DNA from 3 places in the Mesorhizobium sp. 113-3-3 genome. Region 3 is predicted to be linked to each of the others. Evidence: riboswitches for the same ligand, from Rfam matches in the RefSeq annotation. Region 3 holds a riboswitch; each other region holds the start of a gene.
The links. A riboswitch is a leader RNA that binds a small molecule or an ion and turns the genes downstream of it on or off. The one in region 3 is predicted to bind cobalamin.
Positions count from the first base shown of each region.

Region 1: linked by a shared signal. The riboswitch ahead of JG746_RS17035 (DUF1636 family protein) and the one ahead of bluB (5,6-dimethylbenzimidazole synthase) in region 3 are both predicted to bind cobalamin.
Region 2: linked by a shared signal. The riboswitch ahead of metE (5-methyltetrahydropteroyltriglutamate--homocysteine S-methyltransferase) and the one ahead of bluB (5,6-dimethylbenzimidazole synthase) in region 3 are both predicted to bind cobalamin.

Region 1 is NZ_AP023243.1:3,496,763-3,504,538, reverse strand. Features, by position in the region: gene JG746_RS17060 (NADH-quinone oxidoreductase subunit D) at 1-67, opposite strand, end outside; gene JG746_RS17055 (NADH-quinone oxidoreductase subunit C) at 77-682, opposite strand; gene JG746_RS17050 (NuoB/complex I 20 kDa subunit family protein) at 687-1,268, opposite strand; gene JG746_RS17045 (NADH-quinone oxidoreductase subunit A) at 1,259-1,624, opposite strand; gene JG746_RS17040 (winged helix-turn-helix domain-containing protein) at 1,958-3,157, shown strand; cobalamin riboswitch at 3,187-3,392, shown strand; gene JG746_RS17035 (DUF1636 family protein) at 3,433-3,861, shown strand; gene cobW (cobalamin biosynthesis protein CobW) at 3,864-4,901, shown strand; gene JG746_RS17025 (cobaltochelatase subunit CobN) at 4,921-7,776, shown strand, end outside.
Region 2 is NZ_AP023243.1:6,579,463-6,587,238, reverse strand. Features, by position in the region: gene metE (5-methyltetrahydropteroyltriglutamate--homocysteine S-methyltransferase) at 70-2,400, opposite strand; cobalamin riboswitch at 2,517-2,716, opposite strand; partial or broken gene JG746_RS31700 (cytochrome P450) at 2,991-3,278, opposite strand; gene JG746_RS31695 (cytochrome P450 family protein) at 3,245-4,477, opposite strand; gene JG746_RS31690 (OmpW/AlkL family protein) at 4,573-5,265, opposite strand; partial or broken gene JG746_RS37325 (transposase) at 5,670-5,855, opposite strand; gene JG746_RS31685 (AraC family transcriptional regulator) at 5,931-6,806, shown strand; gene JG746_RS31680 (threonine aldolase family protein) at 6,877-7,776, shown strand, end outside.
Region 3 is NZ_AP023243.1:5,293,763-5,301,538, forward strand. Features, by position in the region: gene dxs (1-deoxy-D-xylulose-5-phosphate synthase) at 1-441, opposite strand, end outside; gene JG746_RS26005 (pirin family protein) at 625-1,545, opposite strand; gene JG746_RS26010 (DUF2277 domain-containing protein) at 1,586-1,852, opposite strand; gene JG746_RS26015 (exodeoxyribonuclease VII small subunit) at 1,952-2,203, opposite strand; gene JG746_RS26020 (histone deacetylase family protein) at 2,207-3,133, opposite strand; cobalamin riboswitch at 3,298-3,491, shown strand; partial or broken gene bluB (5,6-dimethylbenzimidazole synthase) at 3,586-4,170, shown strand; gene JG746_RS26030 (hypothetical protein) at 4,287-5,270, opposite strand; gene JG746_RS26035 (TetR/AcrR family transcriptional regulator) at 5,367-5,975, opposite strand; gene JG746_RS26040 (MFS transporter) at 6,096-7,319, shown strand; gene ribB (3,4-dihydroxy-2-butanone-4-phosphate synthase) at 7,380-7,776, opposite strand, start outside.

The DNA of each region.
Region 1 (7,776 bases), 1.8 Mb from region 3:
CGCCGTGCGCCGCAGGGTGTTGCGGGCCGAAATTGATGTTGAAATTGCGGACGGAGGTTTCAGCCATTGTGGCGCCTCAATTCGTCTTGGCTTTTTCGTCCCCGGGAAGAACGTAGTCTGTTCCTTCCCACGGGCTCAAAAAGTCGAAGTTCCTGAATTCCTGCTTCAATTCCACAGGCTCGTAGATGACGCGCTTGGCTTCGTCGTCGTAGCGCACCTCGACGAAGCCGGTCAGCGGGAAATCCTTGCGCAACGGATGGCCTTCGAAACCGTAGTCGGTCAAAAGCCGGCGCAGGTCGGGATGACCCGAGAACAGCACGCCATAGAGATCGTAGGTCTCGCGCTCGAACCAGTCGGCACCCGGGAAAACGCCGGTGATCGACGGCACCATCGTCTCTTCGTCGGCCTGCACTTTCACACGGATGCGGACATTCTGTTTCGGCGAAAGCAGGTGATAGACGACGTCGAAGCGCTTGGCGCGCGACGGATAGTCGGCGCCGCAGACATCGATGATCGAGATGAACTGGCACCGCGGATCATCGCGCAGGAAGGTCATTACCTCGACCAGATCGCGCGGCTCGACATGAATGGTGAGCTCGCCATAGGCGATGTCAGCGCCATTGGCGCGACCAATCAGCTTTTCGCCGAGATAGGTCGACAGTTCGCTAAGGGATGCGGCCATGGATTTACCGTTCGATCGTGCCGGTGCGGCGGATTTTCTTCTGCAGGAGAAGAATGCCGTAGAGCAAAGCTTCGGCGCTCGGCGGGCAGCCGGGCACATAGATGTCGACCGGCACGACGCGGTCGCAGCCGCGCACCACCGAATAGGAATAGTGGTAGTAGCCGCCGCCATTGGCGCAGGAGCCCATCGAGATGACGTAGCGCGGCTCCGGCATCTGGTCGTAGACCTTGCGCAGCGCCGGCGCCATCTTGTTGGTCAGCGTGCCGGCGACGATCATGATGTCAGACTGGCGCGGCGAGGCGCGCGGCGCGACGCCGAAACGCTCCGAGTCGTAGCGCGGCATCGAGGTGTGGATCATCTCCACCGCGCAGCACGCCAGACCGAAGGTCATGAACATCAGCGAGCCCGAGCGCGCCCAGGTGATCAGCGCCTCGGTCGAGGTGACCAGGAACCCCTTGTCGGCGAGCTCATTGTTGATTTCGAGGAAGAAGGGATCGTCCTCCCCCACCGGCCTTCCGGTGTTGGGATCGATAATGCCCTTCGGCTTCGGCGCGACGAGGGTGCCTGAACTGTCGTTCAATCCCATTCCAGCGCTCCTTTTTTCCATTCATAGGCAAAGCCGATGGTCAGCACTGCCAAAAACACCATCATCGACCAGAAACCCAGCATGCCGATCTTCGTGAAGGACACCGCCCAGGGAAACAGGAAGGCCACTTCGAGGTCGAAGATGATGAACAGGATCGACACCAGGTAGAAACGGATGTCGAATTTCATGCGGGCGTCGTCGAACGAGTTGAAACCGCACTCGTAGGCGGAAAGCTTTTCGGGGTCGGGATTGCGGTAGGCCACCAGGAACGGTGCGGCCAGCAGCGCCAGGCCGACGACCAGCGCCACGCCGATGAACAGGACGATGGGCAGGTATGAACTGAGGAGTGCGTTCATGCAGCGGCTTTCCGTTGGCGCCAATCCACTTTGATTACAGCACCGGACCTTAATGCGGAAGCGTGACAGATTAACCGCTGAACCGTTTTAAGGGGCCTATGCTGCAACGCGGCGAGGGTTAGCGCAGCACTTCCAGCGAAGCAAGTCAAACCTTGTTCAAAACACCGACCTGGACGGCATATCCGAAGAAACTGGTCCGATCCGCTCCTGTTTGATTTCCTTCGTTTTTTACTCCACTTTTCTCTCCTGACAGGATTGCCGCCAAAACCCTGCTAGCATGGGCCGGAATCACCGGTCAGACGCACAGCCAAGCCCCCTCAGAGTGATGCCTGCATGAAGGAAAAGATCTCGCTTCCCATGGCCCGCCGCATCGCGCTGGCCGCTCAAGGGTTTCTCGACCCTCGTCCCGGCGGAACGCCCGACCGCCGCCACTTCGCCCGCGTGCTCTCTCGCACCGGCCTGCTGCAGATCGATTCCGTCAGCGCGGTGGTGCGCGCGCACTACATGCCGCTCTATTCGCGGCTTGGCCCCTACCCGCTCGCTCTGCTCGACAATGCCGCCGTGACGCGCAAGCGCACGGTCTTCGAATACTGGGCGCACGAGGCCTCCTTCCTGCCGGTCGAGACCTATCCGCTGATGCGCTGGCGCATGCAGCGCGCCGAACGGGGCGACGAGATGTATCTGGGCCTGGCCAAATGGGGCCGCGAGCACGCCGCCTATATAGAAGAGATCTACCGCGCGGTCGCCGAGCGCGGTCCGATCGCCGCTTCGGCACTGGAAGGCCAGAAAGGCTCCGGCGGCTGGTGGGGCTGGAGCCATGCCAAGCATGCCTTCGAGTGGCTGTTCTGGGCCGGGCGTATCACGACGGCGCACCGCCGCGGCTTCGAGCGCTTCTACGACCTGCCCGAGCGCGTGCTGCCGCAGGCGATCCTCGACCTGCCGGTGCCCACCCCGGAGGACGCGCACCGCGAATTGCTGCGCATTTCCGCCCGCGCCCATGGCATCGCGACATCAGGCGATTTGCGCGACTACTTTCGGCTGTCGCCGGCCGACATGAAGGGCCGGCTGGAGGAACTGGTCGAGACTGGAGAACTGCTGCAGGTGCGAGTCGAGGGTTGGGACAAGCCGGCTTACCTTCACAAGGATGCCCGCCTGCCCCGGAAAATCGAGGCGCGCGCTTTGCTCGCGCCATTCGATCCGGTCGTCTTCGAGCGCTCGCGCTCGGAGCGGCTGTTCGATTTCCACTACCGCATCGAGATCTACACGCCGGTCGAAAAGCGCCAATACGGCTACTACGTCCTCCCCTTCCTGCTCGGCGACCGGATCGTCGCCCGCGTCGACCTCAAGGCGGACCGGCCGGCCAGCGTGCTGCGCGTCCACGCCGCCTACGCCGAGCCCGGCGCGCCGCCCGAAACCGCCGCGCAACTGTTCGAGGAATTGAAACAGATGCAGGGCTGGCTCGGCCTTGAACGCATGGACGTGACGTCCGCCGGCGATCTGGGTCCGGCGCTGGCCGACATGACGGTGTCGTAAGCCCGCGTTGACACCGCTACCCGCAAAAGCCTAAATCCGGTCCAGACGGTCCCCTGCCCGCAACGGCAGGGGCTAAGAGGGAATGCGGTGCGGGGTGAAAAATCTCAAATCCGCGGCTGTCCCCGCAACTGTAAGCGATGAGCCAAGGCCGAAAGCCACTGGGAGTTTCCCGGGAAGGCGGCACCCAAGGCGATGACCCGCGAGCCAGGAGACCTGCCGTCTGCGACAAAAGAATCCGATCGCCCGGCGGGTTTCCGGGCAAGGAGCCCGGTTTTTTGGACCAGAACGGCAGTTTTTCGGCTGGCACAGCGGATATCTCATCCGCCGACAGCGAAGCCTTGGCCGGCGTCACCGTCATCGTCTGCGCGTCCTGTCGCGACGAGACCGGCTCCGACGCCCACCCCCGCGCCGGCGAACTGTTGGCTGACGACACGCGACGCGCCGCATCGGATGAAAACATCCGCATCCGCACGGTCGAATGCCTCGGCAATTGCAAGCGCCGGCTGAGCGCCGCCATCCTGCGCGACGGCTGCTGGAGCTATGTCTTCGGCGACCTGACCGTGGCCAGCGGCGCCGACCTCGTCACCGGCGCGAAGCTCTTCGCCATCTCGACGGACGGCCTCATCCCCTGGCGTGGCCGGCCCGATTCCCTCAAGCGCGGCCTCGTTGCCCGTATTCCTCCCCTCGGCCTGTTGAAGGATTGATCATGAGCGCTTCCGTATCCCGCGTCCCCTGTACCGTCGTCACCGGCTTCCTCGGCGCCGGCAAGACGACGCTGGTCCGCCATCTCCTGGAAAACGCCGGCGGCAAGCGCATTGCCATCATCGTCAACGAGTTCGGCGACATCGGCATCGACGGCGAGATTTTGAAGGGGTGCGGCATCGACACCTGTCCGGAGGAAAACATCGTCGAACTGGCCAATGGCTGCATCTGCTGCACCGTGGCCGACGATTTCGTACCGGCGCTCGACCAGATCCTGTCGCTCAACCCCAAGGTCGACCACATCCTGATCGAAACCTCCGGCCTCGCTCTGCCCAAGCCGCTGGTCCAGGCGTTCCAGTGGCCGACGGTGAAGAGCCGCGTCACCGTCGATGGCGTCATCGCCGTGGTCGACGGCCCCGCACTTGCCGAAGGCCGCGTCGCCAACGACATGGACGCCCTGCAGGCGCAGAGGACTGCTGACGACTCCCTCGACCATGACGACCCGGTCGAGGAATTGTTCGAGGACCAGATCGCCTGCGCCGACCTGATCATCCTGTCGAAGAGTGACCTGATGGACGCCGCCGGTTCGGCCCGCGCCAACGCCATCATTGGCGAACACTCCGCCCGCGCCGTGAAGATCGTGCCGACCTCGCACGGCAAGGTCGATCCCTCGGTGCTGCTCGGGCTCGGTCTCGCCGTCGAGGACGACATCGAGAACCGCAAATCCCACCATGACGGCGCCTTCGACCACGAGCATGACGATTTCGACACCTTCATCGTCGACATCCCGTCGATCGCCAATCCGGACGAACTGGCCAAGCGCGTCGCCACCGCGGCCGAACAGGAAAACGTGCTGCGCGTGAAAGGCTTCGTCGAAGTCGGCGGCAAGCCGATGCGGCTCCTGCTGCAGGCCGTCGGCCCGCGCGTCAATCATTACTATGACCGCGCCTGGACCGCCGAGGACGACCGCCGCTCGCGCCTCGTCGTCATCGGCCTCAAGGGGCTGAACCGCCCGGCAATCGAGCGTATACTCGCCGGCTGATTTTCAGACACGGGCCGCGATGCATATCCTCACCACGACCTCCGCCTCGCTCGACGATCTCGCCGAGCCGGTCGATCTGCGGCAGACGCCAGCGGATATCGTGGCCCTGTCCTTCACCGACAGCGATCTCGCCGGACTTGCTACCGCGTGGAAGGCGGATGCCGGCCGCCTGCCCTCGATGCGGCTGGCGGCACTGCGCGACCTTCGCCATCCGATGTCCGTCGATCTCTGGATCGACAGTGTCGCGCGCCACGCCAAGATCATACTGGTGCGCATCCTCGGCGGCTACGACTGGTGGCGCTATGGCTGTGACCAGTTGGCCTCGACCGCACGCGAGCGCGGCATAAAACTGGCGCTGCTTCCCGGCGAAAGCCACGACGAGGATCTCAGGCTGATCGAAGCCTCGACGCTGCCGCGCCAGGAATTGGACGCGCTGCTCGGCTATTTCCGCGAGGGCGGCCCGGCCAATATGGGCGCACTGGTGCAGCGGCTGGCGGGGTTGGCTGGGCAGGATGCTTATGTGACTGAGCCGGTCAGCGTGCCGAAAGCGGGCTACTACGAGCCGAACCGCGGCGTCGTCCCCCTCCCCCTCGAGGGGAGGGTCCGGCCGCAGGCCGGGGGTGGGGTCCTCTCCGAAGCGCGCCAACGCAAAGAAACGTCGCGTCCGGTCGTACCGACCCCACCCGGCCCTGCGGGCCACCCTCCCCTCGAGGGGGAGGGAAAGGTCGTGCCGATCCTCTTCTACCGCTCGATGCTGCTGGCCGCCGACGTCGCGCCCATCGACGCCCTTTTTGAAGCGCTGCGCCAGCGCGGCATGGCGCCTGTTCCCATCTTCGTCTCCAGCCTGAAAGACCCGGCCTCCCTGGCCTTCGTCGAAACGGCCCTCGCCGCGCTCAAACCCGCCGCCATCATCACCGCGACCGCCTTCGCCTCCGGCGCCGAACCCGGCGTGGAAACCCTTTTCGACCGCGCCGGCGTGCCCGTCTTCCAGGTCATCGTCGCCACCACCCGCCGCGACGTCTGGGAGAACAACCAGCGCGGCCTGGCACCCGCCGACCTCGCCATGCATGTCGTGCTGCCCGAACTGGACGGCCGCATCCTCGCCGGCGCCATTTCCTTCAAGGGCGAAAGCGATGTCGATCCCGCACTTGGCCACCGCGCCTTCGCCAATCGGCCGGAACCGGATCGCGTGGCGCAGGTGGCCGACCGTGTGGCGGCCTACATCAAGCTGCAGGCGACACCCCGCACCGAGCGAAAACTGGCCATCCTGATCCCGGACTACCCGAGCGCGCCGGGCAGGACTGGCTATGCGGTCGGCCTGGATGTCCCGTCGAGCGTGCTGGCCATGCTGCATGACCTAAAGGAGCAGGGTTATGTGGTTGGGGGGATTCCGCAAACGGCGCGTGAGCTGTTGGGTTTACTGGAGCGGGGCGATCGGGGGTTGAGTCTGGACGACTACCTTCGCTTGTCCACGGAGTTGCCCAAGGCCGCATACGATGCAGTCGAGGGTGCGTGGGGCAACACCAATGACGAAGCTCACGTCAATGCGCCCCCCTCTGTCCTGCCGGACATCTCCCCCACTAGGGGGGAGATTGGCAGTTCCAGCGGCGGCCTTCCCTCTTCACCCGTGGAAATTGGTGAAAGCGGGCGTGAAGGAGCAATCTCCTCCCTTGAGGGGGGTGAGGAGTGGTCCGCGCAGCGGACGGAAAGCCAATTGCTTGGCCTTCCGAGCGACCAACGCCCGGAGCGACAGCGAAGGGCCGGGTCCGGCAGGACAGAGGGGGGCGCGTCGCGCCAGCCTTCACCATCAGGCAAACAGCACTTCCCCTTCCGCGCCGCGACCTTCGGCAACATCACCGTGGCGCTGGCTCCCGATCGCGGCCGCTCCGAGGATCGCCGCGCCGACTACCACGACCCGACGCTGCCGCCGCGCCACGCCCTGATCGCCTTCGGTCTCTGGCTGCGCAAATCGCTCGGCGTCCACGCCCTGGTCCATGTCGGCGCCCACGGCACGCTGGAATGGTTGCCCGGCAAGACGGTCGCGCTGTCGCAAAGCTGCTTCCCCGAGATCGTCACCGGCTCGCTGCCCGTCATCTATCCCTTCATCGTCTCCAACCCCGGCGAAGCGGCGCAGGCCAAGCGGCGCATCGCCGCCGTCACCCTTGGCCATCTGCCGCCGCGGCTGACCGGCGCCGGACTGGATGAGGAGCAGCACAAACTCGAGCGCCTGGTCGACGAATACGCCCAGGCCGACGGCCTCGACCGCCGCCGCCGCGATCGCTTGGCCAAGCTGATCGTCGACACCGCCCAAAAGACCGGCCTTGCCGCCGAAGCCGGCGTCGCCGGGACCGACGCGCCCGACGAGGCGCTGCGCCGCATCGATTCCTGGCTCTGCGACCTCAAGGATTTCGCCATCAAGGACGGCCTGCATATTTACGGCCGTGCGGCTGAGGACGAGCCCGATGCCATGCGCCGCCAGAGTGCCGAGGCTGAAAGATCGGCGCTGCTTGCCGCGCTCGATGGCCGCCACGTCAAGGCCGGTCCGGCCGGCGCACCGGCGCGTGGCCGCTCAGACGTGCTCCCCACCGGCCGCAATCTGTTCACATCGGATCCACGCACAATGCCGACGCCGACCGCCTATGATCTGGGCAAGGCGGCGGCGGAAGAAGTGGTGCGCGGCTATCTGCAATCGCATGGCGACTGGCCGCACTCGCTGGTCATCGACCTCTGGGGTTCGGCCTCGCTGCGTACCGGCGGAGAGGAGATCGCCCAAGGCCTGGCGCTGATGGGCTGTCGGCCACAATGGGATGCCGCCACAGGCCGCATCACCGGCATCGAGGTGCTGCCGCCGGCCACGCTCGGCCGCCCGCGCGTC
Region 2 (7,776 bases), 1.3 Mb from region 3:
CGGATAGACTCCCCCAAGGATGCCCGGTGTGTGGCGTTGCCGCTCACCGCCGGCGAGTGGCACCGAGCCCTACGCCGTCTGCGCTTTTTGCCGAATTGCGCGTGCCGCAGCCACCATGTTCACCAGCGCAGGGCGGACCTCCTCCCATCTGCGCGTTTTGAGACCGCAGTCGGGATTCACCCACAGTTGGCCATCCGACAATCGCTCGCGCGCAAGCATGATAAGGTTGGAAATCTCCCCCACTTCCGGGACCCGCGGCGAGTGAATGTCATAGACGCCAGGACCGATCTCGTTCGGATACTTGAAGGTTCGCAGCGTATCGAGCAGTTCCATCTGCGAGCGCGAAGTTTCAATCGAGATCACATCGGCATCCATTGCGGCAATCGCGTCCACGATATCGCCGAACTCGGAGTAGCACATATGGGTGTGGATCTGGGTCGCATCGCCGACCGCTGTTGAAGCCAGCCGGAAGCATTCGACGGCCCAGTCGAGATAGGCCTGCCAGTCGGCCTCGTGCAGCGGCAAGCCCTCGCGCAGTGCGGCTTCGTCGATCTGGATCATCCTGGCGCCGGCCTTTTCGAGGTCGCTCACTTCATCGCGAATGGCGAGCGCGACCTGGCGGCAGACGGCTGGGCGGGCAAGGTCGTCCCGGACGAAGGACCAGTTGAGGATCGTCACCGGGCCGGTAAGCATGCCCTTCACCGGCTTTAGCGTCAGCGACTGGGCGTATCGCCACCAGTGTAGTGTCATCGGCTGTTGTCGCGACACATCTCCAATGATGATCGGGGGTCGCACAAAGCGCGAGCCGTAGCTTTGCACCCACCCGTGTTGCGTGAAGGCGAAGCCGCGGAGCTGCTCGGCGAAATACTGCACCATATCGTTGCGCTCGAATTCGCCGTGGACCAGCACGTCGAGTCCGATCTCTTCTTGCCAGCGAACGGCGGCTTCTATCTCTTTCTTCAGGAACGCCTCATAGTCGACGTAACTCAGCTCGCCTTTGGCATGGGCTGCCCGCGCCTTGCGAACCTCGGCTGTTTGCGGGAAGGAGCCGATCGTCGTGGTGGGGAAGGATGGCAAGCCAAACGTGTCGGCCTGAAGCTTGGAGCGCACGGCGAATGCGCTCTTCCGGCGCGTCATGGCGACCTTGATGCTGGCGACCCGACCTTCGACGAGCGGATCATGCACCTTAGCGGATGTCGCGCGAGCGGCGGCAGCCTCAGCCGACGCCTCTAGTTCGGCGGCGACCGCGTCCCGGCCTTCAGCCAGGGCACGGGCGAGCACGACCAGCTCGTCGGTTTTTTGCGCCGCGAAGGCGAGCCACGATTTCACGTCCGCATCGAGTGCCGTCTCCATGTCCAGGTCGATCGGCACATGCAGCATCGAGCAGGACGGGGCGATCTCCACGCGGTCCAACGGCCAGCCGGCGACGATCGGCTTGATGCGGTCAAGTATGGCAGGCAGGTTCGCGCGCCAGACGTTGCGGCCGTCGATCAGCCCGAGCGAGAGCACAAGTTCCTTCTGCGCGAGCCGGCCGACGGTCTCCAACTGCTCTGGAGCGCGCACGAGATCGACGTGCAGTCCCGCCACGGGCAGAGAAATTGCGGTCTCGAGATTGTCTCCCAGCGATCCGAAATAGGTAGCGACCATGATCTTCAACTCCGGTGCTGCTTTTGACAGCCGGCAGTAGGCGAATTGGAGGGCATCCCGTTCGTTGGGAACCAGATCGACCACGAGCGCCGGCTCATCGATCTGCACCCAATCGGCTCCCGCGAGCTTCAGCCTCCGCAGGAGCTCCTCGTAGACGGGCAGCAGCCGTGGCAGGAGCGCGATAGGGTTGAAACCTTCCTCAGGTGACTTCGCCAACTTGAGAAAGCTAACCGGTCCAAGCAGGACCGGGCGCGTGTGGATGCCGAGCGCCTTGGCCTCGAGGAAATGATCGACCGGTTTCGCCGACGAGAGGGCAAAGCTCTGATCGTCGGTAAGTTCCGGCACAATGTAGTGATAGTTGGTGTCGAACCATTTGGTCATTTCCATCGCGGCAAGGCCATGCCCGTTGGCCGCATGCTCGTCACCGGCATGTCCACAATCAGCGGCCTGACCTTGGTCGCCGCGCGCCATGGCGAAATAGGTATCGAGTGGGACCTCGCCGTCAGTCCAGACGTATCGTGCCGGCACGGCGCCGACCATGATGACGGTGTCGAGCACATGGTCATAAAGCGAGAAATCGTTGGACGGGATTTTCGACACGCCGTGATCGTGCTGCTCCCTCCAGCTGGCGGCGCGTAGCGCCTTCGCCGTCGCGAGCAGGTCGGCAGCGGGAGATTTTCCGGACCAGTAGCTTTCAAGCGCGAATTTGAGTTCCCGCCGTCGACCGATACGCGGCACGCCGAGCGTTGCCACTGGAATTTGTTGAGAGACAGTCATGCCATACCCCGATGGTTGGGGCGTGGGGACAAGGAACGCGCAAGCAGGCGGCACGAAGCCAAGCTACCGCGGCCACCGAGACACCCCGCCCGTGGACGTTGTTCGTCGTGGCAGGTCTCCTGGCTCGCGGGTCAAAGCCTCTGCCCGTCTTCCCGAGGCCGTTCGCCTCAGTGACACCAATGGGCTTGGCTCGCCGCTAACAGTTGCGGGGGCAGCGCCGGCATCGCACCGGCTTCCCTCTTAGCTCCGCTACAGCAGTGCCGCGCGGAGAACCACGACATGCGCACAATCACAGCAGCTTCGCTCCTTGTCAATGCATATAACGAGATGTTTATGTGATGATGCGAATAATGCCCTTGCGCTGATCGGTCTCTTTCGCCCAAAGCCGCTTACGATGCCGCCTCTTATCAGTGCAGGCTCGGAGAGATCCTTGTCCCCATCGGCGACGCCGGATCAGATCGAGGTCGCCGGGCTCAAAGGGCGTAAAGTCGGGCCAGGTCGTCACGGTCAGCCGGGAATCCCGGTATTTGTTCCCGCTCGGCTTCGCTCAGCGTGCTTGCGCATTCCAGCGCGCTGATGACCATGGCCGCAAGCGGAAAGAAGAGGTGGCGCCGCAGGTGGGCGGACTGGGGCCGGGCCGCCAGCGTCTCGACAAACTGCGCGGCGCTCGCCTCGACCTGCTCCGCGAGCAGCTTCACCCTCGGTTGCTGAACGCCGGCGCCACGATCGTGCGTAACCGGGCATGCTCGCCCCCCCTCGCGCGAGACCAGCCACTCCGGCAAACCAAGAATCACCGAATCCGGGGTGAATGCCGCACTCTCTAAGCGATGGAAGGGCGGAAGGTGACCGGCAGGCGCTGCGGGCAGCGAATGACGTAAGACGGAATGTAGACGACGTCCTCCGCGGCGATGGTCAGCGCCAGATCCTCCAGCCGCCCGAACAGCGCGGGGAAGGCGCAGCGCAATTCCAGGCGCGCCAGCGCAGCGCCCAGGCAGGCATGCGGCCCCTCACCGAACGACAAATGCGGGTTGTGCCGCCGGGTGACATCGAACCTGTCGGCGCCGGGGCCGAAGGCCTGTTCGTCCCGGTTCGCCGCATGGAACGCCATCAGGACGGCATCGCCGCGGCGGACCATGCATCCGTCGATCTCCACGTCCTGGGTGGCATAGCGGAACGGCAGATTGGCCGCTGAGCTGCCCCAGCGCAGGATCTCCTCGATCGCCTGTGACCACGGAACTTGGCCGCTGCGCACCAAGTGCAGTTGCTGCGGATGCGTCAGCAATGCCAGCACGCCATTGCCGATGACGCCGGCGGTGGTCACGAAGCCCGCAGAGAGCACCATGAACAGCATGTCGATGAGCTCGGTGTCGGAAACGAGCTCGCCTTTGTCACGGGCGACGATCAGGGCCGAAGCCAGATCATCTCCGAGCTGGCCCCGCTTGAGCGCGATCAGGCGACGGAAGAACTCCGGGATGCGCTGCCGCGTCTGTCGCACCTCTTCGGCTGTGGCGGAGGTGTTGGCCATGCTGTAGGTGAGCGCGACGATCTCTTCGCGCTGTTCGTCCGGCAAACCGAACAGTTCGGCGATCACGTTGGTGGGCAGCGGAGCGGCGAACTCGCTCATCAGATCGGCACTGCCGCCGCGCTGCGCCATGTCGGCCAGGAGTCGATCGACGCTTTGTTCGACCCGTGGCGCCAGCAAGGCGATCCGACTGGGCGCGAAGCTGCTGGACAGCAGGCCGCGCAAGCGCCGGTGATCGGCGCCGTGCGCCGTGGTCATGTTGTCCACTTTGCATATCCCGATCAGCGGATGATCCTCGGGAATCTCGCCGTCCTGCAGCGCCCGCCACTGTCGCCAGTCCTTGTTGAAACGCTGGTCGGAAAGCATCTGCCTGAGCGTCTGGTGACGGGCTGCCGCCCAGGTCACCAGATCGCCTGGAAGCGACACTCGCGCCATCCCCCCCTGCCGCAGAATCGCAGAAGAAAGACGATCAAGTTGCGTGGGAGCGGCCGGCACACCGATCACGTCGCAATGATCGTTTTCTACGCGCATGCCAACAGCTCCTTTAAGAACCATCGCGGGTCCACTTCTCGGCACGGATGATCCGCGCGCGGACTTCGAAAAGTGCCCCTCAGTGTGCTTCGTCCTCAGAAGCGGTAGGTCAGACCTGCGCCTATCAACCAGGGATCGAGCCTGGCCTTGCCTGTGAGCTTGGTGCCGGCGACAGTGACGTCGAAGTCGGGCCTGAGGAAAAGCTTCTTCACGTCGAAGTTGACGCCCCAGTGCTCGTCCACCATGTAGTCGAATCCGACCTGCAGCGCGGCGCCGAATGTGTTCTTGACCTTGAGATCATCGGCGCTGCCGACTTGCTGATGATAGAAGATCGTATAGTTCACGCCGGCGCCGACGTAGGGCTCGAAGGCGTCGAAATCGGTAAAATGATACTGCAATGTGAGCGTGGGCGGCAGCAGCCAAACCTTGCCGACCTCGCCCAGCCCGCCGATCGCACCCTGGCCATCGATGTTGGCATAGGTGGTGCCGAGTATGAGTTCGGCGGCGATGTTGTCCGTGAAGAAATAGGAGATATCGAGTTCCGGCGTCACGGTGTTCGAATAGGAAAGACCGGAGCCGGGCACCGCATTGACATAGCCCGAATCCTCGGTGATCACCCCCAACGCACGCAGGCGGATCTGCCAGGGGCTTGGCGCTTCCGCGACGCAGGCTTCTGCCTGCGGGACGCTCGCGGCTTGCCCAACATCTGCCGCGCCGGCCTGTCCCGCAACGATGAGGACGACAGCCGCTGTCATTGCCCGCGCCACGCCAATTCGCGCTCTCGCCATACTTTTCTCTCCTTGATCTTCAGAAGCGACGCACTGCGCCTTGATTGAATCCTGCTCGCATCAATCGAGATTGACGGAGCGCTCATGCGGGATAGCCCCCGCATGTGTCGTGCCAAATGAGAAAATCGTTGCAGAACAATGCGGTCACTCCGATAGCGCTGTGTCTGATGTCCGACTTCGTCGAAGATCCGACAATGAGTGCAGCCGTAGCCGCCCCTGGGAGCCGTTCGTCAACATCGGCCGGCAGTTCGTTGGCATGCTCGTACTCGGCTTCGAGTTTTGGCGTATTCTGCGTTCAGCGCCTTGATCGGCGCCTGCTGCTTCGCCGTCAGGCCGGGGAACGTTCCAGCCAGTTGGCGCAGTCCGTGGGCATGTCCGTAAGGCGTCTCGACCGCGACCGATATGGGCGGGAAATCCTTTGGCAGCATGCGCCAGCCGCCATCTGATCGGGCCATGTAGCGGATCGCGTTCAACCCTCGCGCAGGTCCGTCACCACGCGCCGCCCGGTCTTGGCCGCGCCCGGCAGGAGCGGTTGTATCCGCGACCATTCCTCATCCGTCAGATCGGAGGGGATAGCGCCTGGTCTTCAATTAATCCTGCTTCGGTTTGAAATTCGCTACGAGAGCACGATATCGTTGTGATGACCAACCTGGATTGATCATCAAGTGGCCGATACCGCCATAGAATGCGGCGAAAAGGCGCGTGGCCGTTCTGAACCTCCGGGCCGGCCGCCGCGCAATCGTGCGGTGATGAAGCACTCCGATGTCCTTGGCGGGCTCGATTACCTGGCGGCGGACTATCACCGGCAGGATTTCTCCAAGCATGTCCACAACGAGTATCTGATCGGGCTGATCGAGCGAGGCGTCCATGATGTTTGGTGCCGAGGTGAGGTTTGGCACGCCGGTAGCGGCACCGTCGCGACCTTCGCGCCCGGGGAACCGCATTTCGGGGGTGCTGGTGACGATCTTGGCTGGAGCCAGAAGATCTTTTACATGCCCGAAGTCCTTATCCGGCAAGTCCTTGAGGACAGCGGCCAAAACGAACCCGGAACGATCGACTTCAAAAGCCCGTTCCAGGAGAATGCCCCAGTTGCACACGGCCTCAGCGCGTTTTGGCGCCTGCTTGAACATGGGCGTAGCTCGGCACTGGAGATCGAGGAGTATCTGATCCGTTTCCTGCCCCACGTCTTCGCAGAGGCAGGCGGGTCGCGCGTTGCAGGGCCAAAATTCGTGCCATCGAGGTTCCGCGACGTATGTGACTTCATCCATGCCCACTTTGACGAAGTTCTGCAGCTCGCCGCCCTGGCCGCCCTGGCCGGATGCTCCAAGGCGACGCTGATCGATGGCTTCAAGGCGCATTTCGGGTTGCCCCCCACCCGCTACCTGATCCAGGTCCGCATCGACGAGGCGCGACGGCTGCTGAGGCGAGGTCAGCAGGTCGCCGAGGTCGCCGTCGCGGTAGGGTTCGCGGACCAGAGCCACCTGACCCGGCACTTCAAGGCGGTGCTGGGGGTGACGCCGGCGCGTTACCTCTCGGTTTGAATATCGTTCAATAAAGCGCGCGGCGAACCGTCTAGCTTGGACGCTCAATGGATGAAACGAGCGTCAGACCATGAACGAAAGCAAGCAGACCCGCCCCCGCGACTTCACCAGCGACAATATCGCCGGCGTCTCCCCCGAGGTGATCGCAGCCATCACCGCGTGCGCGTCGGGTCAGGCGCTTCCCTACGGCAACGATGAGCTGACGCATACCGTCGAGCGCCAGCTCGCCGAGGTGTTCGAGCATGCGGTCGACGTGTTCCACGTTTCGACGGGGTCGGCGGCGAACGCGCTGGCGCTCGCGGCGATTACGCCGCCATGGGGCAGCATTCTCTCGCACGCCGACGCACACATCAACCGCGACGAGTGCGGCGCGCCGGAGTTCTACACCGCCGGTGCGAAGTTGGTGCAGCTTCCAGGCGAGGCTGGCAAAATCGACATCGACGCCTTGGCGGCCAATGCAACGCGCATGGTGGGCGATATCCACTCGGTCCAGCCCTCCAGCGTCAGCATCACGCAGGCGACCGAGATGGGATCGGTCTACGCGCTCGACGAGATCAAGGCGATCGGACATATTTGCCGGTCAGCGAACCTGGCGTTCCACATGGACGGTGCTCGCTTCGCCAACGCCCTCGTCACTCTGCGCTGCTCGCCAGCCGAGATGACGTGGAAGGCCGGCGTCGACCTTGTGTCATTTGGCGCCACCAAGAATGGAACGTTTGGGGTCGATGCAGTCGTCTCGTTCCGCGGAGATCTCGCGAGCACGATAGCCTTTCGCCGCAAGCGTGCCGGCCAGTTGAGTTCCAAGATGCGCTTCATGGCGGCGCAAATGGACGGCTATCTGAGGGACGGTGTCTGGCTTCGCAACGCGACCCATGCCAATTCGATGGCATCGGCGCTCGCGCAGGGGTTGGCCCTGGTGCCAGGCGTGAAAATCCAGCAGCGTCCCGAGGCCAACATCCTGTTCTGCAGA
Region 3 (7,776 bases):
GGCGATGACGTTGTTGCGGCCGCCGGAGAGGTCGCGGGCGGCGGCCATGCCGAGGCCGGCGGAGATCGATGTCGAGGAGTGCGCGGCGCCGAAGGGATCGTATTCGCTCTCGGCGCGGCGGGTGAAACCGGACAGACCGCCTTCCTGGCGCAATGTGCGGATGCGGTCGCGGCGGCCGGTCAGGATCTTGTGCGGATAGGCCTGGTGGCCGACATCCCAGATCAGCCGGTCGTCAGGGGTGTTGAAGACATAGTGCAGCGCCACCGTCAGTTCGACCACGCCAAGCCCGGCGCCGAGATGGCCACCGGTGCGGGATACCGCGTCGACCAATTCGAGGCGAAGCTCGGACGCCAGTTGCGGCAGTTCGCTCTCGTCAAGCGCGCGCAAATCCGCCGGGATGCGGACCTTGTCGAGAAGCGGCGTATGCGGCGTTGCGTTCACGGTGCTCAGGCTTTCTGTTCAACGGCGGGATAGGCCGCCGGCCTGCGAAAGTAAATGCGTGTCTGTGACGCGGGTCTGCTCCCAAAAGGACAGCGCGTCGAAACAGTCTATGCCCGCGCTTTCAAGCCCTTGTTTTCATGCATATTGTGGTCCCGAAACCGGGCCGCTTTTGGGCGATATTCCTTAGTTTTCCGGCAGTGGGATGAACTCTTCCTCATCTCCAGGAACGATATCGAAGCGGCCCGTCTTCCATTCCTGCTTGGCCTGCTCGATGCGTTCCTTCGACGAGGAGACGAAATTCCACCAGATGTAGCGCTGCGAGCCGAGCGAGGCGCCGCCGAACAGCATGAAATGCGCACCGGTTTGCGACGATACGATGATCTCGTCACCGGGCCGGAACACCAGCAGCCGTTCGGCCGGAAAGACGTCGCCCGAAATCGCGACCTCGCCTTCCAGCGTGTAGATGGCGCGTTCTTCCGCATCGGCCGGGATCTTTATGCTGGCGCCGGGCGCCAGCCTGAGGTCGGCGTAGAGCGTCTCGGTATCGGCCCGCACCGGGGAGCGCAGTCCCTGGAAATCACCAATGACGATGCGGCCGCGGACGCCTTCGGCATCGATCTCGGGCAGCCGCAAGGCGGCGGTGTTCTCGAACACAGGCGCCACTTCCTCCTTGCCATCGGGCAGTGCCAGCCATGTCTGCAGGCCGGAGACCGACATCGGCGCGCCGCGCAATTCCTCCGGCGTGCGCTCGGAATGCACGATGCCGCGGCCGGCGGTCATCAAATTCACGTCGCCGGGCTGGATCACCATTTCGGTGCCCAGGGAATCGCGATGCCTGATCTTGCCGTCGAACAGATAGGTTACCGTCGACAGGCCGATATGCGGGTGGGGACGGACGTCGAGCGCCTGGCCCGCCCGCAGGATTGCCGGCCCCATGCGGTCGAAGAAGATGAACGGCCCGACCAGACGCCTCCTGGCGGTCGGCAAAGCGCGACGGACCTCAAAGCCGCCAATGTCCTTGGCGTTCGGGATAACCATCAGCTCGATCTGATCGCTGGCAAAGGCGTCGCCGGCTTCAGGGTCTTTCCCCGGGAAGAAGCTCATGAACTCTCCTTGTCAGCGCGCGATGGCCATTTTGGCGGCATCAGGCGAAGCGGATCGCCGCCTTTGCCCGCAATTTGGCCGCCACCTCTTCACGATTGCGCGGATGCTGGTTGGTTTCGAGTGAATCAAGAAGTTCGCGCGCCGATGCCGCGATGGCTTCGACGGCGAGATCGAACGCATGCTGGTTCTGTTTCGACGGCCGTGTCGTTCCGCTCAGCTTGCGGACGAACTGAAGGGCAGCGTCGCGGACTTCGTCATTGGTTGCGGGCGGGTCAAAATTGAACAGGGTCTTGATGTTTCTGCACATCGTTTCCGTATCTCCTATTGTCCTGGAGCCGTTTCAATCGGGACGAGCTTAATCCTCAGCCATGATCGTGTCCAAAAACCGGTAAGGCAAGACCGCCATTCAATCCGCGTCGAGCGGCTCGGTTCCGACCGGCTTGCCGTCGCGCGACAGCCTGATCTTCTCGACCTTGTCCTCGGCGGCCTTCAGCAGCCGGTCGCAATGCGCCTTCAGCGCCTCGCCGCGCTCGTAGATGCGGATCGACTGGTCGAGCGGTACGTCGCCGCGCTCCAGATCATCGACGATCTTCTCCAGCGCGTCGAGCGCCTGTTCGAAGCTCATCGCCTTGACGTCTTCGTTGGTTTCACCAGCCATCATTCACCCTTTCATCAGTCGCCCGACATGGGCGGCGACCGAAAATGCCAGTCCCTGCAGATCGTAGCCGCCCTCGAGCAGGCTGACGAGCCGGTTGCCGCTGTGGCGCGCGGCGCGCTGCATCAGCTGGCCGGTCGCCCAGTCGAAATCGTCCTCGGTCAGGTTGATCTCGGCCAGCGGGTCGCGGTGATGCGCGTCGAACCCGGCCGAGATGATGATCAGATCGGGCGCGAAATTGTCGAGCGCCGGCAGCACGCGCGACAGGAAAGCATCGCGAAACACCTCGCCGCCGGTCCGTGGCGCCAAGGGCGCGTTGACGATGTTGCCGACGCCGGTCTCGCTCTTCGCGCCGGTGCCGGGATAGAGCGGCATCTGGTGCGTCGAGCAATAGAGCACCGAGGGATCGTCCCAGAAGATATCCTGGGTGCCATTGCCGTGATGGACGTCCCAGTCGACGACCGCGACGCGCTCGGCGCCATGCTTCTTCTGCGCATAGCGGGCCGCGATCGCCGCCGTGTTGAAGAAGCAGAAACCCATCGCGGTGGTCTTTTCGGCATGGTGACCGGGCGGGCGGGCGGCGACGAAGACATTGTCGGCGCGGCCTGCAAAGACATCGTCGACGGCGGCGTTGGCGGCGCCGATCGCGGTGATCACCGCCTGCCAGCTCTTCGGGCTGGCGGTGGTGTCGGCATCGATACGGGCAAGGCCCTCTTCGGGGATTGCGGCGCGCACGCGGGCGACGAAATCGGCGGGGTGCGCGTAGAGGATGGTGGCCTCGTCGCCTTCCGGCGCCTTGACGCGATCAAGCGCGGCAAAGGCCTCGTCGTCGAGCACGCGCTCGATGGCGCGCAAGCGATCCGGCCGCTCGGGGTGACCGGGCGGCGTGATGTGATCCAGGAAGATCGGATGGGTGTAGAGACGAGTGGCCATGCCCCCTATCTAGTGCCCCGGCGCCGCGATGGCCATGCATTGCGGCTTGATGACTGGGGAAAATCGCGCCTGCGTCCATTGGCGTCGCTACGGGGATTGGCGCCGCCAAGGCTTCGGCGTAAGGTCGCAGCCACTGCCTGGTGCCCGCCAGTCTGTTTGTTTAGTCGCATTCTGCGACGCCGAGTGATTCCACTTGGCTGCAAATGCTCTGGCGGGAGAATCGGGAACACGGTTGAATTCCGTGGCGTGCCCAACGCTGTGAGGGGGACCGCGCCGGTAAATGCCACTGTCGATGACGGGAAGGCACCGGACGTGGGTTGATCCCGAGCCAGAAGACCGGCCTGGCAGGCATCGTCATCCGCATGGTCAGGCGGCTGGCATTGATTGCAATCGCAAGGGGACAAGCGATGCCGAAAACCATGACCGCTCCTATGGGCGACGGATTTGACCAGATGGCACGCGATGCGGTCTACCGCGCCATGTTCACGCGGCGCGATGTGCGCAGCCATTTCCTGCCCACAGGGCTCGACGACGAGGTGTTGGCAAGGCTGCTGCTTGCCGCCCATCATGCACCGTCGGTCGGCTTCATGCAGCCGTGGAATTTCATCGTCATCCGCGATGCCGCGCGACGGGCTGATGTGCGCGACCTGTTCCTGGCCGCGCGCGAACAGGAACTGCCCGAAATCGATGCGGAAAGACAGGGGCTCTACCGCAAGCTCAAGCTCGAGGGCATCTGCGAAAGCGCCCTCAACATCTGCATCACCTGCAACCGCCGGCGCTCGCAGGGTTCGCCGCTGGGGCGCTGGCACAATCCGGAGATGGATCTCTACAGCACGGTCTGCGCGGTGCAGAATTTCTGGCTGGCGGCGCGCGCCGAAGGCGTCGGCGTCGGCTGGGTCAGTATCATCGAGCCACAGGCGCTGAAAAGCCTGCTGTCCATTCCGGAGCACGTGACGCCGATCGCCTATCTCTGCGTCGGCCGGGTTTCCGAGTTCGCGCCCAAACCCGACCTTGAAACGCATGGCTGGGGCCGGCGGCTGCCGCTGCCCGAACTGATCATGAGCGAGACGTTTTGCGGGCAAGGCGAGGCATCGCTCAAGTCAGCGGTGGCACACCTAAACACCGCCGCCTGCGCGCCCGCATGTGCCCCCGATCAACGCGTTGCGCCGGCCGTGCCCCAGCGCGAGCCGCCAAAGGAGGCCAATGCCTTGTCCTTCAGTTCCCTGAACTTCGACGACGCCTCGGCCAGCCTGATGTCCCAGGCCGGATCGGGCACCTGGCCGGCGATGGTCTTGAAATAGACCTGCATCAGGCAGGCGATTGCGAAGGGTTCGATGAAGGCCGCCTTGAAGGCCCAGGCGAAAACGATGGCGAGCACGAAGGCCCAGCCGGCGAGTTGTCCGGGCATCATGAAGAGAATGGCGCCGGCCGGGGCCAGCATCAAAAGGAAGATCACGAAGGACACGCCCCACATGATGACCGCCAGCCAGACGGCGTTCTTCACCATGGTCTTGCCGTTCTGGGCGTAGAGCACGACGCCTTGCCTGGCGGTTTCGAAGGGCGAGGACGAATTGATGCGGATGTTGTAGCCGAGGATGATCTCGTCGACATAGGTCAGCGACAGGCGGATCACCGTGTTGATGAAGGAGACCAGGCCGCTCAAGCCAGGTATGGGCAGGAAGGCGGCGATGCCGCCGAGCAGGCCGGTGATGGCGCGGATGGCGCCCTTGACCAGCTGGTCGACGACGAAAAGGATGTTGGCCTCGGCGAAACGCTCGGTCACGACCTGCCTGGCATAGGCGATCTGGTTCTGGCCATCGGGCACATCCCGGCCGTCGATCAGATGGACCATGACGGCGATATGGCCGGCCTTGACGACGTAGAGGATGTATTCGCGGATCCAGTAGACGGCGATCGAAACCACGCCGAAGCCGACCACGCCGCCCCACAGGGCAAAGGACATCGGCCCGTCGGGATCCGTGGAGATATGGCCGACGCCATAGCCGACCGACGCGCCGGTGCCGGTCGCCACGATGTAGGCCAGCGTGATGCCGAAATAGACGATCATGCGAAAGACAATGAAAGGCCAGGTCCGCATCATGATGGACACCGACCTGCCGATATCGAAATCCCACATGTCCCGAATCTCCCCTCCAGAGATGGCTGGGGAGGATGCGCTCAACCCGGGGATTGTCAATCGCGGGCGGTGGACAGCGGCGCGCGCAAAGGGGATTTAGCTCTGCTGCGAAGCCGGTTTTCTGAGCAGTCCCTCGAGCAGTTGCTTGAACGCTGCAACCACCATCTTAGACGTCGCTTCGGGGTCGTTCGAATTGGCGATCCGCTGCGCCGCCTGGCTGCTCGCCCCATTGATCAGCCGCGCGGCGGTCTCGGGGTCGACGTCCGGGACGACTACCCCTTCCCCCTGCAGCGCGGTCAGATGATCGGTCATTGAACCAACGCAGGCATTGGCATTCGACCAAAGTGCTGGATCACCCAGCACGGCCGGACCGTCGCGGAACATGATGCGCTGGATTTCCGGCTCGAGCGCCATTTCGATATAGGTCGTGCACTCGTCGACGAAATGCTGCCAGCGGTTCGGCGCTCGCGACGCGACCTCATTCACCCGGGCCGCCATCTCGCCGTCGATTTCGGCTATAACCGCCTGCAGCAGGCCCTTCTTGTCGCCGAAGTGATGATAGAGCGCGCCGCGCGTCAGCCCGGCGGATGCGGTGAAATCATCCATCGACGCCTCGGCATAACCGATCGTGCCAAAGGCCTGGCGGGCCGCGGCGATCAGCTTTGCACGCGTTTCGGCGATCATTTCCTTGCGGGGTCTGTGCATTTCCGCCTGGTCCTATTCACATACGTTTCGTATGCCAATTGACATACGCCGCGTATGCTCTATCTATTTCTCATACGCTTCGTATGTAATTGTCAAACCGGCCTTTGTCGAGGAACCATCATGCAAAACCCCTATTCGGAAATTTTCCGCGCCCCAGGAGCCAAGGGATTTGCAGCCGCCGGCTTCATGGCGCGCCTGCCGATCGCCATGGCGCCGATCGGCATCGTGGCGATGCTGTCGCAGACGCGCGGCGAATACTGGCTGGCGGGCGCCGTCTCGGCGACATTCGCGCTGGCCAACGCATTCCTGGCGCCGCAGATATCAAGACTGGTCGACCGCCTTGGCCAGACACGGATCGTCGTGCCCACGACAATCGTCTCCGTGCTCGCCTTCATCACGCTGGTTGCGGCCGCCAATCAGGACTGGCCGGTCTGGACGCTGTTCGTGTCGGCGCTGCTGGCGGCGGCCATGCCCAGCATGCCGGCCATGGTGCGCGCGCGCTGGACCGAGCTTTTCCGGGGACGGCCCGAGATGAACACCGCCTTCGCCTTCGAATCGGCGGCGGATGAGCTGGTCTATATCGCCGGCGCATCGCTGTCGGTCGGCCTGAGCGCCGCCCTGTTTCCGGAGGCGGGCATGCTGGCGAGCACGCTGTTCCTTGCCCTGGGCTCGACGGCCTTCATCCTGCAGCGATCGACCGAACCGCAAGTGCGAGCGGTGGACCATGGCTCGAGCGGCTCGGCGATCCGCCTGCGGCCAGTGCAGATCATCACCTTTGCCCTGATCTTCATCGGCGCCACCTTCGCAACGACCGAAGTGAGCACCGTGGCCATCACCAAGGAGCTTGGCCAGCCCGGCGCCGCCAGCCTCGTCATCGGTGTCTACGCGCTGGGGTCGTTCGTGCTCGGCATCATTGTCGGCGCACTCAACCTGCAGGCACCGCTGCAGCGCCAACTCGCCATCGCGGTCGCCCTGGTTGCGCTCGGCACGCTGCTGCCGCTCACCGCCGGCAGCGTGCCGCTTCTGGCGCTGACTGTCTTCCTCAGCGGCGTGGCGATCTCGCCGACCTTCATCACGGCCTTTGGCCTGATCGAGCGGCATGTGCCTGAAGCGATGCTGACCGAAGGCATCACCTGGGTGACCACCGGGATCGGCATCGGCATGGCGCTGGGCTCCTTCGCCGCCGGCGCGGTGGTGGATGCGTTCGGCGCGCAGAACGGGTTCTGGGTCTCCGTGGCATCAGGCACGATCGCGCTGGCCACCGTGCTCGCCGGCCAGCGCGTCCTGGCCACCCATAGATGCGAGCTGGACGGGTGCGAAGCCGCCGCCGTTCCGGCAGAGTGACAGCCAGGAGATGTGCAATTGAGATGAGGCCGACCGGCCTCATCTCAATATCGACATATCCTAGAGTATCTCGGTCTTGGCGATGTGGATGCCAAAGCCTTCGAGGCCGACATAATGGCGCTCGCGCGAGGCGATCAGGTTGATCGAGGAAATGCCGAGATCCTTCAGTATCTGCGCGCCGAGGCCGATTTCGCGCCATTCGTTCTCGCGGCGGCGGGCCTCTTCGTGATCTTCGCGGTCGCCGCTCAGCGGGCGCTTGCGCTCCTGGTGCGCGACGCCGACGGAGCCCTCCCTGAGATAGACGATGACGCCACGCTTGCGTTCGCCCATCGCCTTCATGATGCCGTCCAGCCGATGGCTGGTGCCGAAGACATCGGTCACTACATCCTCGGAATGCAGCCGCACCGGCACCTCCTCGCCATCGCGGATGTCGCCGAAGACGACAGCGACGTGATGC